2 regions of the Streptomyces sp. NBC_01508 genome follow, and region 2 is predicted to be linked to the other one. Evidence: riboswitches for the same ligand, from Rfam matches in the RefSeq annotation. Region 2 holds a riboswitch; the other holds the start of a gene.
The links. A riboswitch is a leader RNA that binds a small molecule or an ion and turns the genes downstream of it on or off. The one in region 2 is predicted to bind glycine.
Positions count from the first base shown of each region.

Region 1: it holds a riboswitch for glycine, as region 2 does, so the genes downstream of both, gcvP (aminomethyl-transferring glycine dehydrogenase) here and gcvT (glycine cleavage system aminomethyltransferase GcvT) in region 2, are expected to answer to the same signal.

Region 1 covers NZ_CP109419.1:7,348,937-7,357,932, reverse strand. Annotated here, with positions in the region: gene OG700_RS33950 (hypothetical protein) at 44-667, shown strand; gene OG700_RS33945 (DUF5999 family protein) at 1,040-1,246, shown strand; gene gcvP (aminomethyl-transferring glycine dehydrogenase) at 1,423-4,308, opposite strand; glycine riboswitch at 4,488-4,585, opposite strand; gene OG700_RS33935 (PRC-barrel domain-containing protein) at 4,698-5,102, shown strand; gene OG700_RS33930 (DNA polymerase IV) at 5,149-6,537, opposite strand; gene OG700_RS33925 (MerR family transcriptional regulator) at 6,586-7,152, opposite strand; gene OG700_RS33920 (bifunctional nuclease family protein) at 7,347-7,820, opposite strand; gene OG700_RS33915 (MerR family transcriptional regulator) at 7,874-8,626, opposite strand; gene OG700_RS33910 (FHA domain-containing protein) at 8,644-8,996, opposite strand, start outside.
Region 2 covers NZ_CP109419.1:2,249,970-2,258,965, forward strand. Annotated here, with positions in the region: gene OG700_RS10090 (enhanced serine sensitivity protein SseB C-terminal domain-containing protein) at 1-113, opposite strand, end outside; gene OG700_RS10095 (enhanced serine sensitivity protein SseB) at 247-996, opposite strand; gene OG700_RS10100 (AAA family ATPase) at 1,155-1,823, opposite strand; glycine riboswitch at 2,026-2,123, shown strand; gene gcvT (glycine cleavage system aminomethyltransferase GcvT) at 2,282-3,445, shown strand; gene gcvH (glycine cleavage system protein GcvH) at 3,537-3,914, shown strand; gene glyA (serine hydroxymethyltransferase) at 3,931-5,199, shown strand; gene OG700_RS10120 (L-serine ammonia-lyase) at 5,346-6,728, shown strand; gene OG700_RS10125 (M56 family metallopeptidase) at 6,794-7,708, opposite strand; gene OG700_RS10130 (BlaI/MecI/CopY family transcriptional regulator) at 7,705-8,076, opposite strand; gene OG700_RS10135 (NlpC/P60 family protein) at 8,272-8,996, shown strand, end outside.

The DNA.
Region 1 (8,996 bases), 5.1 Mb from region 2:
CACCGACGCTTCACTGTGCCTACTGAGCGAGAGGCAACCCACCATGCCGCTGCATGTCCCCCTGGCTCCAGCGCCCGCCCTGCGCAGCGTCCTCGCGGCACTCGGTTCTCCCACCGCCGTGCGCGAGGCCCGTACACCCGCTCTCCGGTCCGTCCAGGGACCGCTGAGCCCCGAACTGCCCCTTCCGGTACACGTACTGGAACAGATCGCCCCGAGCAGCGACGCGCCACAGACCCGGCTGGCCGGCTGGCGCTTCCTGATCCACAGCGGCGATCGCGCCGTCGCGGCGGCCGACACGATGCTCACCCCGGACGGCTGGGCGTTCTCGCGCTTCTTCGAGGGCCCCTACATCTCCGCCACACAACGGGCGCTGCGCCAGGCCGAGACGCTGAAGTCCCCGTACCAGCCACGGCTGCTCTCCGTGCCGGGGCTCTACATGCTCACGCTCTGGCTGCATCAGGACATCGGCGCGGACGCCTCGGCCGGCGCACCCGCCCCGGCGGACCTGCTGATCCCGCTCGCTCCCGCGCCGCCGGGCATCGTGGCCCACCGGCCGCACCGTGTCGCCGACCTGCTTCCGATGATGGGTCTGCGCCTGACCTCGGGTCTCTCGGCCACCTCGGCTTCGTCCGTAGCGACCGCCCCGCTGCTGCGCACCCCCGCCTGAGCGGTGCCCGCGGTCCGTCGTCGGCCCCGTCCCGGGAGCCGCCGGCGGATCCGCCGGCGTCCGGACCGTCTCCCGGCCGCCCCACGCGCCTTACACTGCCCCGTGACCTCTCAGCGGTCACGGGGCTCTGTGTTGGCCCGCGCGGACTAGTCCGTACGGGCCACCCCGAACCACCCGAAGGGACAGCCAAGTTGGGCTGAACCGTTCGGGCGGGTGACACGTCCTTAAGCAGAGAGCAAGCGCTGCCGCGAAATCCCTGCGGATCGACGCCCGTGGGGCAACACTGGGGTACGGATCAATAGAAATCGGGGGGCGGCCATGAATCCATCGAGCCGCAGGACACTCACCACGACGCAGCGAAAGAACCCAGCCATGTGCCAGCACCAGCCAGCCTGCCCGACAGCCGACTCAGCCGACCGGGAAGCCGCCCGGCTCGCGGCTCACCACCCGGAACAGGGCTGGAGCCTGCTGTGCAACGGCGTCCTGCTCTTCGAGGACACCGGTGAGCTGCTGCCCGACGGCCAGATCATCGCTCCGCACCGGCCGTCCGGGAGCGGGCAGGTGAAGACGGCGGCCTGACGCCGTCCGTACGAAGGGGGCCGGCCCGGAGAGTTCACTCCGCACCGGCCCCGACGCATAGGTGCCGTACGTGCCGCTGTTGCCGTACGCGCCGTACGTGTCCCGCCCCGAACCGAGCCGGCCCGGGTACGCCGTCCGTCCGCGCACCGTCCGGCCCGGCGGCCGTACGCAGTCCGTCAGTTGTCGTACTCGTCCAGCGGCGGGCACGAGCACACGAGATTGCGGTCGCCGAACGCCCCGTCGATCCGGCGGACCGGCGGCCAGTACTTGTCGGCCGCCGAGACCCCGGCCGGGAAGACGGCCTCCTGACGGCTGTACGCGTGCTCCCACTCCCCGCCCAGCGCGGCGGCCGTGTGCGGGGCGTTGCGCAGCGGATTGTCGTCGGCCGGCCAATGACCGGACGCGACCTTCTCGATCTCGGCACGGATCGCGATCATCGTCTCGCAGAACCGGTCCAGTTCGGCCAGATCCTCGCTCTCGGTGGGCTCGATCATCAGCGTGCCGGCCACCGGGAACGACATCGTCGGCGCGTGGAACCCGTAGTCGATGAGCCGCTTGGCGATGTCGTCCACGCTGACGCCGGTCGCCTTCGACAGCGGACGCAGGTCCACGATGCACTCGTGGGCCACGAGCCCGTGCGGACCCGCGTACAGGACCGGGAAGTGCGGCTCCAGACGCTTGGCGATGTAGTTGGCGGCCAGGACGGCGACCTGTGTGGCGCGCTTCAGGCCCTCGCCGCCCATCAGCCGGACGTAGGCCCAGGAGATCGGCAGGATCCCCGCCGAGCCCCACGGAGCCGCGGAGATCGGCCCGACGCCCGTCGCGGGTCCCGCGGCGGGCTGGAGCGGGTGGTTGGGCAGGTACGGGGCGAGGTGGGCGCGTACGCCGACCGGGCCGACACCGGGACCGCCGCCGCCGTGCGGGATGCAGAAGGTCTTGTGCAGGTTCAGGTGCGACACGTCCGAGCCGAACCGGCCCGGCTTCGCCAGCCCCACCAGCGCGTTGAGGTTCGCGCCGTCGACGTACACCTGACCGCCGGCGTCGTGCACGGCCGCGCAGATGTCGGTGATGTGCTCCTCGAACACGCCGTGCGTGGACGGGTAGGTGACCATCAGGACGGCCAGTTCGTCGCCGTACCGCTCGATCTTGGCGTGCAGGTCCTCGACGTCGACGTCGCCGTCCTCGCGGGTCTTCACGACCACGACCTTCATGCCCGCCATGACCGCGCTCGCGGCGTTCGTACCGTGCGCGGACGACGGGATGAGGCAGACGGTGCGGCCGGTGTCGCCGTTGGCGCGGTGGTACGCCCGTACGGCCAGCAGCCCCGCCAGTTCGCCCTGGGAGCCCGCGTTGGGCTGGAGGGACACCGCGTCGTAGCCGGTGACCTCCGCCAGACGCTCCTCCAGCTCACGGATCAGCGTGAGATAGCCCCCGGCCTGATCGGCCGGCGCGAAGGGGTGCAGCGCGGCGAACTCCGGCCAGGTCACCGGCTCCATCTCGGTGGTCGCGTTGAGCTTCATGGTGCAGGAGCCGAGGGGGATCATGCCGCGGTCCAGCGCGTAGTCCCGGTCGGCGAGCCTGCGCAGATAGCGCAGCATCGCGGTCTCCGAGCGGTGCTGGTGGAAGACCGGGTGCGTGAGGTAGTCGTCGGTGCGCAGCAGGGTGTCCGGGAGCGCGTCACGGGACGCGGCGTCCAGAGTCTCGATGTCGCCCTTGACGCCGAAGGCGGTCCATACGGCGGCGAGTTGGGCCCGCCCGGTGGTCTCGTCGCAGGCGAGCGAGACGAGGTCGGCGTCGACGAGGCGGAGGTTGACCCCGCCCTCGCGGGCGGCGGCCACCACGTCGGCGGCCCGGCCCGGGACCCGTACCGTCAGCGTGTCGAAGTAGGCGTCGTGCACGACCTCGACGCCGCCGGCGCGCAGGCCGTCGGCGAGGACGGTCGCGTAGCGGTGGGTGCGCTCGGCGATCGCGCGCAGCCCGTCGGGGCCGTGGTAGACGGCGTACATTCCGGCCATCACGGCGAGCAGCACCTGGGCGGTGCAGATGTTGCTGGTGGCCTTCTCGCGCCGGATGTGCTGCTCGCGGGTCTGCAATGCCAGCCGGTACGCCTTGTTGCCGTCGGCGTCCACGGAGACCCCGACGAGCCGGCCGGGCAGGCTGCGGGCGAACTTCTCACGTACGGCCATGAATCCGGCGTGCGGTCCGCCGAAGCCCATGGGGACGCCGAACCGCTGGGTGGTGCCGACGGCGATGTCCGCGCCCAGCTCGCCGGGTGAGGTGAGCAGCGTGAGGGCCAGCAGGTCGGCGGCGACGGTGACGACGGCGCCGAGTTCGTGCGCCTGGTCGATGACGGGCTTGATGTCCCGTACGGCACCGGAGGCGCCGGGGTACTGGACGAGCACGCCGAAGACACCGCGCTCGGCGGCCTCGGCCGGAATCCCGTCGGCCAGGTCGGCGACGACGACGTCGACGCCGGCCGGCTCGGCCCGGGTGCGGATCACGGCGACGGTCTGCGGCAGCGCGTCGGCGTCGACCAGGAAGACGCCGCCCTTCACCTTGCCGACCCGGCGGGCGAGCGCCATGGCCTCGGCGGCGGCCGTGCCCTCGTCCAGCAGGGAGGCGCCGGACGTCGGCAGACCGGTCAGATCGGCCACGACGGTCTGGAAGTTGAGCAGCGCCTCCAGACGGCCCTGGGAGATCTCGGGCTGGTACGGCGTGTACGCGGTGTACCAGGCCGGGTTCTCCATCACGTTCCGCAGGATCACCGGCGGCGTGAACGTGCCGTAGTAGCCCAGACCGATCATCGGGGCGAGCACCTGGTTGCGGTCGGCGAGCGACCGCAGCTCGGCCAGCACCTCGGCCTCCGTGCGCGCGGCGGGCAGCCGCAGGGCCTCGGTGCTCTTGATCACGTCGGGCACCGCGGCGGCGGTCAGCTCGTCGAGCGAGCCGTAGCCGACCTGCGCGAGCATCTTCGCCTGCGCGGCGGCGTCGGGGCCGACATGGCGCCGCTCGAAGGGGGTGCCTCGCTCCAGCTGGGAGAGCGGCGTGCGGTGGGCTGTCATAACGGGAGGCCTCCTGGTCTGGCGCGACCTGCGAGGGGCACCGATACACGGGTGCCCGGACGGCCTCCCCCTCTGTCACATCAACCTGAGAGTTTCACCGGTCCACCGCGAGGCGGGCCGACTTTCACCGTCGGTGAGAGCCGATGCCGTCCGACACCTGCTCTGCTTTCCAGAGTGACCTCGTCCATGCGGTACGGGGGCCTGAGAGTTTCCGGGGAGGATTTGCTCCTTCGGCGCCTCCGGCAGACTCACCGGACGGCTCTCCCGCACGGGGTCGACAGCCACTGGCCAGCCTACCAGCGAGGTCTCGCCATGGAGTTCGAGTGGCCGATACCCCGGATGTGCCCTTTCGTAGGGTGAGGGAGCATGTGCGACCAGTTGGAGGGACCGTGCAGACCGACATCGATCCGCGCAGCCTGATCGGCCGCAAGGCGTACGACCGCGACGGGCACAAGATCGGCACCGTCGACGAGGTGTATCTGGACGATGCCACGGGCGTGCCGGAGTGGGCGGCGGTACGGACCGGGCTGTTCAGCCGGGACGCGTTCGTGCCTCTGGCCCCCAGCACCTACCGCAACGAGTCCCTGCACGTCCCGTACGAGCGGGGCCTGATCAAGGACGCCCCCGACTTCGGTGTCGGCCGCCATCTCTCCCCCGACCAGGAGATCCAGCTCTACCACCACTACCAACTGGCCCTCCCGGCGCCGGCGGCCCCGGAGCGCCCGCCCCACCCGGCCGACCGCGACTTCGGCCACGTGGCTGGCCACGACAATTCAGGCCCGTCCAGCGACTGAGGACGAACCGGCCGCCGGACGGACCCGGCGCTCCCGACCCGGCCCCTCACGAGGACGACGGCCCCACCAGAGGCACCAAAGGCAGCGGCTCCGAAAGCTCCAGGTCGGGATCGTCCGTACGGAACGTCCGCACCCGCCCCGGGACCACCGACGTGGGCTCCTCGAACCGTACGGTGACCCGCCCCACCCCGCTGCCCTGCACCCACCCCGCGCCGAACTCGGCATGGCGCACGTCGTGCCCGGCGGGCCAGTGCCGCTCGACAACGGCGGCGTCGTCGGACTCCGGCAGCGGCTCCTCCGACGCCTCGGCGGCCTCGGGCTCGGGAACGACGCCCCCGCCGTCCGCGTCCGCTTGCGCTTCCGCCGCCGCCTGCGCGAACAGATCCTCCTGCGTGTAGTCGGTCAGCCCCGTCACCCCCACCCCCAGCAGCCGCACCCCTCCGGTGGTGTCCAGGGACTCCAGCAGCCTCCCCGCGGCCTCTCGCACCACGCCGGGGTCGTCCGTGGGCCCGCGCAGCGTCTCGGAGCGGGTGAGTGTCGAGAAGTCGTACCGCCGCACCTTGAGGACGATGGTCCGGCCCGAGTGCCCGGACTGCCGGAGCCGCTGGACACACCGCTCGGCCAGCCGGTCCACCTCCGTCCTGACCCGCACGCGGTCGTGCAGGTCGACGTCGAAGGTGTCCTCGACGGAGACGGACTTGGTCTCGCGCTCGGCCACCACCGGCCGGTCGTCGTGCCCCGACGCCATCCGGTAGAGCGACGTGCCGTGCGCCTTACCGACGAGCCGCACCAGCTCGTCCTCGCCGGCCTCCGTCAGATCGGCGATGGTGGTCATCCCTGCCCGGCGCAGATGCTCGCCGGTGGCCGGCCCCACGCCGGGCAGCGTCCGTACGGTCATCGGCCCCAGCAGCTCGCGCTCCGTGCCCGGCTCCATGAGCACCAGGCCGTCGGGTTTGGCCTGCTCGGAGGCGATCTTGGCAAGCATCTTGGACCCGGCGAGACCCACCGAGCCGGTCAGGCCGGTCACCGCTCTGATGTCGCGGCGCAGCCGCTCACCCGTCGCCCGCGCGGAGACCGAGTCACGAGCCGAGCCGCCCGCCTCCAGATCGACGAACGCCTCGTCGAGACTCAGCGGCTCCACCAGCGGCGACAGCCGGCCGAGCAAGTCCATCACCTGCTCGCTGACCGTGCGGTAGAGGGTGAAGCGCGGCACCAGATACGCCGCGTTCGGCGCGAGCCGCCGCGCCTGCGCCATCGGCATGGCGGAGTGGATGCCGAACCGCCTCGCCTCGTACGACGCCGTCGAGACGACCCCGCGCGGACCCAGACCCCCGACGACGACCGGCTTTCCGCGCAGGCTCGGCTTCGCGGCCTGCTCGGCGGCGGCGAAGAAGGCATCCATGTCCAGATGCAGGATGGTCGGTGCGGGTCTCACCCCACCGATGCTCCCCTACGGCACTGACAATCGCCCCGGACCAGGGGTTCAGACGGCCCGGTCACGGCGCCGGCGGGCCAGTTCGTCGGCGGGGTTGTGGCCGATCAGGGTCTCGCCGGTGTCGACGCGCTCCCCGTGCAGCTGCGAGAGCGCCGCTTCGACGTCCCGCCACACCACCCCGACGGCGATCCCGAAGATGCCCTGGCCGCCCTGGAGGAGATCCACCACCTCGTCCGGCGACGAGCACTCGTACACGGTCGCGCCGTCGCTCATGAGCGTCATGCGCTCCAGGTCCCGGACCTCCCGCCCGCCCAGATGCTGGACGGCCGCCCGGATGTTCTGAAGGGCGACACCGGTGTCCAGGAAGCGCTTCACGATCTTGAGGAAGACGACGTCCCGGAAGCTGTAGAGCCGCTGGGTGCCCGATCCCTTCGCGGGGCGCACACTCGGCTCGACCAGCCCGGTGCGCGCCCAGTAGTCCAACTGGCGGTACGTGATGCCCGCCGCCGCGCACGCGGTCGGCCCCCGGTAGCCGACCGTGTCGGTGGTGGGGTCGGACGTACTGCCGTGAAGCGGGTACGGGCCGTTCGCCGTACCGTCGCCGCTGCTTCTCACACCGACCTCCGTCCTTGACCTGCCCCGTCGACGGTAAGCAGTCCCTCCAGGTGCGTCAACGATCGCCACGCTAGGCACGCCGAGTGATAATCACCCTGAGAGTGGTTTCGCGTGTCCCGTTGCCGGGAAAGGCTGATCGAATGCGCGGACAGAGTCCGATATGGCCGGTATGACGGTCTTCGACCGTGCACCGCTCACTGGCTGTTGGTCCCGAAATCCTCCGGAGAGATCTGGTCGAGGAATTCGCGGAACTTCTCCACCTCGTCCTCCTGCTCGTCGGGGATGGCGATACCCGCATCGTCCAGCACCCCGTCGCTGCCGTAGATGGGCGTGCCGGTGCGCAGGGCCAGCGCTATGGCGTCGGACGGCCTGGCACTGACCTCCACACCGCTCGCGAAGACCAGCTCCGCGTAGAAGACTCCTTCGCGCAGGTCGGAGATGCGCACCTGCGTGAGTTCCTGGCCCACTGCCTCAAGGACGTCCTTGAAGAGGTCGTGGGTCAGTGGTCGGGCCGGTGCCATGCCCTGTTGGGCGAAGGCAATAGCGGTAGCTTCCCCAGGCCCGATCCAGATGGGAAGGTACCGGTCGCCTCCCACTTCACGCAGGAGCACGATCGGTTGGTTGGAGGGCATTTCCACCCGGACACCCACGACGTCGAGCTCGTTCACACAGCAACCCTAGGACGTGCCCGGTCGGTTTGGGTAGTCGGACTCCCCCAAGATCAGGTAAGCCGCACTCCGAGAGCCGTCTGCACCAGTGCCGCGTGCAGGCGCACCGAGAGCGCGGCGAGCTCCTTCGTCGCCGCCTCGGCATGTGCTCTGGTCTGCGGATTGCGGTGCCGGCGCAGGGGAGCGACGACCTGCTCGACCAGTCCGGCCTCGCGGTCGGCGGCGGCTTTCACGGCTCGCAGATGCCTTGGTTCGAGTCCGAATCTTCCGAGTTCCGCGACAAGTCTCGCCACGGTCACGGTCTCGGAGTCGTAGCCGCCCTCCGCCATCGGGGCGATGAGACCGTACGACTCCCACTCGTCCAGCTCGCTCTCGCCCGCCCCGGTGGCCGCCAGCAGCTCCGCGCGGCCGATCCTCGGGGCGGTGGGCAGCTCGGGCTCCGCGTCCCACGTGGAGCCGAGGTGCTTGCGCTGGGCGCCCTGGGACGCCTGTGCGGGCAGCGGGAGCCGTTCACCGCGTGCCACGGCGTCGAGATGCTCCCTGATGACCTTGAGGGGCAGATAGTGGTCCCGCTGCATGCGCAGGACCTGGGCGAGGCGCTCGACATCCTCGGGGCTGAACTTCCGGTACCCCGACGGGGTACGCCGGGGTTCCACGAGGCCCTCGGCCTCCAGGAACCGGATTTTGGAGATGGTGACCTCGGGGAACTCGTCCCTGAGCTGGTTCAGCACCATGCCGATGCTGGCCAGACGGTCACCCGTGGGGGCGGTGCCGTGACCGGCACCGCCCGTCGGTGGTCGCAGCATGGACCTTCCCTGAAGGGTCACACGCCCCGCTGGCTCGCGTAGAAGACCAGCCGGTACTTGCCGATCTGGACCTCGTCGCCGTTCGACACGGCGACGGCGTCGATCCGCTCCCGGTTGACATACGTGCCGTTGAGGCTGCCGACGTCGGAGACCGTGAAGTGACCTTCCGGGCTCCTGCGGAACTCGACATGCCGCCGGGACACGGTGACGTCGTCCAGGAAGATGTCGCTCTGCGGATGCCTTCCGGCCGTCGTCAGGTCGCCGTCCAACAGGAACCGGCTGCCCGAGTTGGGGCCGCGGCGCACGACAAGCAGCGCGGAACCGAGCGGCAGCGCGTCCACCGCGGCCTGCGCCTCCGGCGAGAGCGAGG
Region 2 (8,996 bases):
GTGCCGTCGGCGAGTGCCTGGAGCAGCGCCTCGTAGGCGTCGTAGCGTCCTGGCGTCACCTGGCGCAGCATGTGCTCGACCTGCCCCGTCGCCGCGGTGCCTGACGCGCTCACTCTTGGTCCCGCCCCTCGTCGATCCACTCTTCGCCACCGGCCTCCCCCGCTTCGGGCCGGTACCGGCCAGGCCATCAAACCAGCTTAGACCGGCGGGTCATGGCCGGATCCTGGGTCGGTCCACGACGGCGTGTTACGCCGGCGGCCCGGCCGGCCGCTGGTAGAAGGGCCGCACCCGCTCCAGCATCCAGGTGCCGACCGGGTCCTGGGTGGCGTCCAGCAGAACGAGATTGACCGGCCAGCCGACCTGGACCCGGCCGAGCGCCCTGCCGAGCGCGTCCATCGGCGCGTTGCGTTCGGCGGCCTCCCAGGAGGAGAGCCGCACGCCGACGAAGAGCACCGGGGACTCGCCCTCGATGCTCGCCAGACCGCGGCGCGCGGTGAGGACGACGCCGGACGCCTCGAACTCCTCGGCCGCCGCGTTGAGGAAGTCGACGGGGTCCTCCTGCCAGTCGGGCTCGAAGAGCCGCACCCGCCCGCCGCTCGCGGGGCCGTCCAGCGGCGTACGGCCCACCCGGCACAGCTCCGCGACGGCGAGCGGCGGCAGCGGCGCGCCGACCATGCCGCCGGGGTTCACGGCGATACCGAGGCGCGGCGGCAGACCGCGGGCGAACTCGCGGGCCGGGGCGACGGTGAAGGGCATGTGGGCCCCGACGCACTGGAGGAACTGCTGCTCGGAGCTGAAGACGGGGACGTACGGCGCGCCCTCGATCTCCATGGTCGGCAGATCGAGTCCGGGGCTGTCGGGTCCGCCGCCGTTGGGCAGCGGCACCCAGACCTGGCTGCGGCCGAGCACCTCGACGAGCCGCCCACCGGCCGACGCGTTCCCGAGCGAGGCGGCGAGCACCTCTTCCAACTCGTTGCCCGGCCATGCTGTGTTCACTGAACTCTCTCCCGCTTGTCCGCCCGTGCGTGCTGTCCGCCGCGGAAACCCTAGCGCCGGTGGGTGGTGTGTCCTCAATCGCCGGACGGGGCCGCTCATGCGGCCCGTCCGGCGATTGAGGGCAGGCGTCGGCCCGGCCCGGCCGGCGCCGGATTCGGTCACGGGAAGTCGATCGCGAGCAGCGCGCCCGCCGCGTCGCGGTCCAGCAGGACCGCCGACGCGCAGCCCGCCGGGAGCCGCCCCTCCTCCGCGTCCGCGACAAGCCGGCCCACCGCGCGCCGGTGGCGCGCGAAGGCGTAGCCGGACACCCCGCGCCCGCGCTCACGCTGGCCCGCGCGGGCGGTCTTCGGGGTCACGTCGAGCAGCACGAGATGGAGCCGTCTGCCGCGCCTGCGCGCCTCGCGCGCCAGCCAGCGCCGTACCCACGCCTGGGTGCCGCAGTCGTGCACGACGACGCTCTCGCCGGAGCGCAGCGCACGCCGCAGCCCGGCGTAGTGCGCGAGGCGTACGAGGGGCCGGTAGACGGCGTACGGCAGCCGCGCGGGCAGCCGGCGCGCCCAGCGGTCGCGGGTGTCCTGCGAGTCGATCCCCCGGCCGGCGGCGGCCCGGCCGATCAGTGTGGACTTCCCGCTGCCCGGCAGGCCGGAGACGACGACCAGGTCGCCGTCGCCGAACGCCAGGCGCCGGGGCCCCCGGCTCGCCCGTTCCCGCAGGTCGCGGATGACCGGCGGGACCGCCGCCAGGGCCTGGCGGGGGACCGCTGCCGGCCGGGCGGGCACCCCCGCGGTGGTCGCGTACGCACCTGCGCGGGACCGCTGCAACGTCATCGCCCTCCCCCTGTCGGGTCCATCGCCGTAGCCGATGACCCTCACCCATGAAGTGTAAAGAACCGGTAATACGGCACAAGCGTTTTGCTGATCACGGCCCTGTCGGCCCGTCCGGGAGGCCGGGGGGACCTCTCCACCGCCCTCCCTCCCCACGGAGGCCGACGCGTGCGATGATGTGCGCGCCAACTCCATACCGGCCGTTCGAGTCCGCGCGGGAGAGTCCTGGTCACCATGGGTGCCGGGCGCCGAAGGAGCAAGTTCCTCCCTTGAATCTCTCAGGCCCAGTACCGCGCGGACGAGGCAGATCTGAAAAGCGAATCGCCGTCAGGCGGTTCCACCCAAGGTGCAAGTCACGACCTCCGTATGCGTGTGTGTACGTACGGTCGTGATGAACCTCTCAGGTTCCGATGACAGATGGGGAGGATTGTCCTCTCTGTCATGCCCTGGGAGCCACACCTATGAGCAATACGTCTCACACCCCCGCCCCCGAAGCGGCCGGTCCCGACGCCCCGCGCCGTACCGCGCTCGACGCCACGCACCGCTCGCTGGGCGCCACGATGACCGACTTCGCCGGCTGGGACATGCCGCTGCGCTACGCCGGCGAGCGCGCGGAACACCTCGCCGTCCGTACGAAGGCCGGGCTCTTCGACCTCTCCCACATGGGTGAGATCACCGTCACCGGCACGCAGGCGGCCGAGGCGCTGGACTACGCGCTGGTCGGCAACATCGGCTCCCTCGCCGTGGGCCGCGCCCGCTACACCATGATCTGCCAGGAGGACGGCGGGATCCTGGACGACCTGATCGTGTACCGCCTCGACACCCACGGCGCCCCCGAGTTCATGGTCGTGGCGAACGCGTCCAACGCCCAGGTGGTGCTGGACGAGCTGACCGGCCGCGCCGCGGACTTCGACGTCGAGGTGCGCGACGACCGCGACGCGTACGCGCTGCTCGCCGTCCAGGGCCCGGAGTCGCCCGGCATCCTCGGCTCGCTGACCGACGCCGATCTGGCCGGGCTCAAGTACTACGCCGGGCTGCCCGGCACCGTCGCCGGGGTGCCCGCGCTGATCGCCCGTACCGGCTACACGGGTGAGGACGGCTTCGAGCTGTTCGTGGCGCCCCGGTACGCGGAAGGGCTGTGGCGGGCCCTGATGACCGCGGGCGCGTCCGCCGGACTCGTACCGGCCGGGCTCTCGTGCCGCGACACTCTCCGTATGGAGGCGGGGATGCCGCTGTACGGGCAGGAGCTGACCACCGGTCTCACGCCCTTCGACGCGGGTCTCGGCAGGGTCGTCAAGTTCGAGAAGGAGGGCTACTTCGTGGGCCGTACGGCGCTGGAGGCGGCGGCCGGGCGCGCCGAGAGCGCGCCGCCGCGCAAGCTGGTCGGGCTGATCGCCGAGGGCCGCCGGGTGCCGCGCGCCGGGTACCCGGTGGTGGCCGGCGGTCAGGTGGTGGGTCAGGTCACCTCGGGCGCGCCGTCGCCGACGCTGGGCCGGCCGATCGCCATGGCCTATGTGGACGCGTCGCACGCCGCGGCGGGCACGGCGGGCGTCGGGGTCGACATCCGGGGCTCGATCGAGCCGTACGACGTCGTCGCGCTGCCCTTCTACAAGCGGCGGAAGTAACTCCCCGGTACCGCGCAGGTACCGCGTCCGTATCTCACTGGGCAAGACACGTGTTCACCACCACTCCCCCGCGTACAGGAGAATTCACGACATGAGCAACCCCCAGCAGCTGCGCTACAGCAAGGAGCACGAGTGGCTGTCGACCACCGATGACGGTGTGTCGACGGTCGGCATCACGGAGTACGCGGCGAACGCCCTCGGCGACGTCGTGTACGCCCAGCTCCCCGCGGTCGGTGACACGGTGACCGCGGGCGAGACCTGCGGCGAGCTGGAGTCGACCAAGTCGGTCAGCGACCTGTACTCCCCCGTGACGGGTGAGGTCATCGAGGCGAATCAGGACGTCGTGGACGACCCCTCGCTGGTGAACTCCGCACCCTTCGAGGGCGGCTGGCTGTTCAAGGTACGCGTCGCGGAGGAGCCGAAGGACCTGCTCTCCGCCGACGAGTACACCGAATTCTCCGGCAACTGACACCCCAGGGACTGTGATGTCTTCGAAGTCGCTCCTCAACTCCTCTCTCCACGAGCTCGACCCCGACGTCGCCGCCGCCGTCGACGCCGAACTCCACCGCCAGCAGTCGACGCTCGAAATGATCGCGTCGGAGAACTTCGCCCCGGTCGCCGTCATGGAGGCGCAGGGCTCCGTCCTCACCAACAAGTACGCCGAGGGCTATCCGGGCCGCCGCTACTACGGCGGCTGTGAGCACGTCGACGTGATCGAGAACATCGCGATCGACCGTGTGAAGGCGCTGTTCGGCGCCGAGCACGCCAACGTGCAGCCGCACTCCGGCGCGCAGGCCAACGCCGCGGCGATGTTCGCGCTGCTGAAGCCCGGCGACACGATCATGGGCCTGAACCTCGCCCACGGCGGTCATCTGACGCACGGCATGAAGATCAACTTCTCCGGCAAGCTCTACAACGTGGTCGCCTACCACGTCGACGAGGAGACCGGTCAGGTCGACATGGCCGAGGTCGAGCGCCTGGCCAAGGAGTCGCGCCCGAAGCTCATCGTGGCCGGCTGGTCCGCGTACCCGCGTCAGCTCGACTTCGCCGCGTTCCGACGGATCGCCGACGAGGTCGACGCCTATCTGATGGTCGACATGGCGCACTTCGCCGGTCTGGTGGCGGCGGGGCTGCACCCCAGCCCGGTGCCGCACGCGCATGTCGTCACCACGACCACGCACAAGACCCTGGGCGGTCCGCGCGGTGGCGTGATCCTGTCCACGCGGGAGCTGGCCAAGAAGATCAACTCGGCGGTCTTCCCCGGGCAGCAGGGCGGTCCGCTGGAGCATGTCATCGCGGCGAAGGCGGTGTCCTTCAAGGTCGCGGCGACCGAGGAGTTCAAGCAGCGCCAGCAGCTCACGCTGGACGGCGCCCGCATCCTCGCCGAGCGCCTGGTCCAGGACGACGTCACGAAGGTCGGCGTCTCGGTCCTGTCCGGCGGTACGGACGTGCACCTGGTCCTGGTCGACCTGCGGAACTCGGAGCTGGACGGCCAGCAGGCCGAGGACCGGCTCCACGAGATCGGCATCACGGTCAACCGCAACGCCGTCCCGAACGACCCGCGCCCCCCGATGGTCACGTCCGGTCTGCGGATCGGCACCCCGGCGCTGGCCACCCGCGGTTTCACCACCGAGGACTTCACCGAGGTCGCGGACGTCATCGCGGCGGCGCTGAAGCCCGAGTTCGACCGTGACGCCCTGGCGGCGCGCGTGACGGCGCTGGCGGCGAAGCACCCGCTGTACCCCGGCCTGTAGGCCGTGCCAGGGGGCACCGCGCGCACCCGACCGGCGCGTGCGGTGCCCCGTACCGCCACACCTGACACCTGCGGTTTCCGCACCACCCCGGCAGACCCGCACCACCCCGGCAGACAACGGCGTCTACCACCAGTTAGGAGTCCCTCGTGGCCATCTCGGTCTTCGACCTGTTCTCGATCGGCATCGGCCCGTCCAGCTCCCACACGGTCGGCCCCATGCGCGCGGCCGGCCTCTTCGCCCGGCGGCTGAAGAACGAGGGCCTGATGGCCCACACCGCCTCCGTACGCGCCGAGCTGTTCGGCTCGCTCGGCGCCACCGGACACGGCCACGGCACGCCCAAGGCGGTGCTGCTGGGCCTCGCGGGCGAGTCGCCCCGTACGGTCGACATCGAGTCCGCCGACGCCCGGGTGGACGCGATCCGCACCGGCGGCCGGATCAGTCTGCTCGGGATGCACGAGATCGACTTCGACTTCGACGCGGACCTGATCCTGCACCGGCGCAAGGCGCTGCCGTACCACGCGAACGGCATGACGGTCTTCGCGTACGACGCCGACGGCTCCACCCTCCTGGAGAAGACGTACTACTCGGTCGGCGGCGGCTTCGTCGTGGACGAGGACGCCGTGGGCGAGGACCGCATCAAGCTGGACGACACGGTGCTGACGTACCGTTTCCGCAGCGGTGACGAACTGCTGCGACTGGCCCGCGAGACCGGGCTCTCGATCTCCGCGCTGATGATGGAGAACGAGAAGGCGTGGCGCACGGAGACCGAGATCCGCGAGGGCCTGCTGGAGATCTGGCACGCCATGCGGGCGTGCGTGGCGCGCGGCATGGCGCGCGAGGGCATCCTGCCCGGCGGCCTCAAGGTCCGCCGCCGCGCGGCGAATTCGGCCCGGCAACTGCGCGCCGAGGGCGACCCGGCGGCCCGCGCGATGGAGTGGATCACCCTCTACGCGATGGCGGTCAACGAGGAGAACGCGGCGGGCGGGCGGGTCGTCACCGCCCCCACCAACGGCGCGGCGGGCATCATCCCGGCCGTTCTGCACTACTACCTGAACTTCGCCGCGGCCGGCCACACGGACGCCGAGAAGGACGACGACATCGTCCGCTTCCTGCTCGCGGCGGGCGCGATCGGCATGCTCTTCAAGGAGAACGCCTCCATCTCGGGCGCCGAGGTCGGCTGCCAGGGCGAGGTCGGCTCGGCCTGCTCGATGGCGGCGGGCGCCCTCGCGGAGGTACTGGGCGGCAGCCCCGAACAGGTCGAGAACGCCGCCGAGATCGGCATGGAACACAACCTCGGCCTGACCTGCGACCCGGTCGGTGGCCTCGTACAGATCCCGTGCATCGAGCGCAACGGCATGGCGGCGGTCAAGGCGGTGACGGCGGCGAAGATGGCGCTGCGGGGCGACGGCAGCCACAAGGTGTCCCTGGACAAGGTCATCAAGACGATGAAGGAGACCGGCGCGGACATGTCGGTCAAGTACAAGGAGACCGCGCGGGGCGGGCTCGCGGTGAACATCATCGAGTGCTGACGGGGCCAGGTCCGGACGCCGGAGGCGGACCCGGCCCCGGACGCGGACGCGGGCTGCGCGCCGGGTCAGGCCAGCGGCCCGCAGGCGATCAGCAGGGGCAGCAGCGGTGCGGCGGCCGAGGCTAGGACGACGGCCGGTGCCGTCGCGCGGCGGGGCTTCGGGGGCGGGTCGAGGACACGGCGGATCCGGATGAGCGAGCCCGAGCCGCCCGCTCCCATCGCGAGACGCGGGGTCTGTCCGGCCGCGACCTCGTACATGGCCGCGGCGAGCACCTCGCGCGGGTGGCCGCGCAGCGCCCGGTCGTCCGCCGCCATCTCCAGCAGGAGCGCCGTCTGCTCCTTGGCCAGCCGGGCGAGCGGAAGGCCGGGAAAGGCGCGGGCGAAGGCCTCCGCGGCGGCGTGCACCAGGTGGTGGTGCCCCGCGATATGGGCGTGCTCGTGTGCCAGTACGGCGCGCAGTTGGCCGTCGGACAGGGCCCGCAGCGCGGCGCTGGTGATGACGATGCGCGGGGCACGGCCGGGCAGGCAGTAGACGGCCGGCACCGCGTGGTCCACGACCGTGGCGCCGTACCGGGGCGCGGGGCTGCCGACCAGGGTGAGCATGTCGCGCTGACGGCGCCGGGCTCGGTGCGTACGCCAGGAGATCCGCACCAGGCAGAGCGCAGGGAGCAGCACGAGAGCCGCCGGGAGCAGGACCGCCGCGAGGTCGCCGGGGGTCGGCGGCGTGTCCCGCGCCGGGCCGCCCGTCATCAGGCCGCAGGCGGTGAGCAGCCCGACGAGGCCGTCGTGCACGTGCGGTTCGGAGAGCAGCAGGTGGTAGCAGGCCAGGGCGCCGGAGACGACGAACGTCGCGGCCAGGGCGAGCCAGGCGGTGATCGCGGCGGTCGGGGCGCGGTGGAGCCAGCTCGCCCGTACGAGGAGGTACGGGGCCGCGGTCCCGATCAGGAGGGTGTAGCCGGCCAGTACGGCGGCCGTGGTCACGGCGTGCCTTTCCGGCGCTTCGCCACCCGAAGGGCTTCGCGCAGCGCGTCGGCCTCGCCCGGTGAGATCTGCTCCACGAAGCTGAGGAGGGCGCCCGCCGGGTCCGGGTTGCCGCCGAGCGCCTCCTGCATGAGGGCCGCGGTGTACTGCTGGCGCGTGCAGGTCGGCTCGTACAGCCAGGCCCGCCCCTCCTTCTCGCGTCGGAGCATGCCCTTGCGGTACAGGATGTCGGCCACGGTCTTGACGGTGCTGTAGGCGATGGGCCGCTGTGTGTTGATGTCCGTGAGCACGTCGCGAGCGGTCGTGGGGCGTCCCCAGGACCACAGGCGGTGCATGATCTCCGCCTCCAGCTCTCCCAGTTGACGCAAACCCCGCTCCTCTCACCCCGGCCTTGAGGCCGTACGGCCCTGTGTCGTCAGTGACCGCGACCGCCCATCCTATGTCTCCCTTACCTCCTCACGTTGTCACTAAACTGCTTAGCAGTTAGGCTCTGGCTTCGCCCTTCGCGGCGGTCGGCCGCCGAATCGCGGTGGCGGGCGGAGGAAGCAGAAGGAGTTCATCCCGTGGCGTCCCACCGCCGTCCTCAGCAGCAGAAACGTGCGTATCCGACCGTGTTCGCCGCCACGGCGGCGGCTCTGGCGATCTCCGCGCAGTCCGCGCAGGCCGACCCCCTGCCCGACCCCACGAAGAAGGGCGTCAAGGCACAGGTCGACCGGCTCTACGAACAAGCTACGCAGGCGACGGAGACGTACAACGGGGCGAAGGAGAAGCAGAAGACTCTGCGGAAGCAGGCCGACACACTCCAGGACAGCGTGGCTCGCGGCCAGGAGGAGCTGAACTCGCTCCGGAGCAGCCTGGGGTCGGTGGCGAGCGCGCAGTACCGGGGCGGCGGCCTCGATCCCTCCCTCCAACTGCTCCTGTCCTCCGAACCGGACGACTACCTGGGCAAGGCGTCGAACCTGGAGCGGGTGAGCAGTCGGCAGGCCGGCGTCATGCGCCAGGCCCAGGCCAAGCAGCGCTCCCTCGACCAGCAGCGCCGCCAGGCCACCGCGAAACTCGGGGAACTGGCCGACAGCCGGGCGGAGTTGGCCGCCAAGAAGCGTCTGATCCAGGGCAAACTCGCCGAGGCACAGCGGCTCCTCAACACCCTGTCGGCCGAGGAGCGGGCGAAGATGGCCGAGGAGGAGCAGCGCGCGGACCGGAGCAGTGAGCGGGTCGACCTGGGCAACGAGGCCAGCGCCTCGTCGCGCGGCGCCGCCGCGTTCAGCGCCGCGAAGAGCCGGGTGGG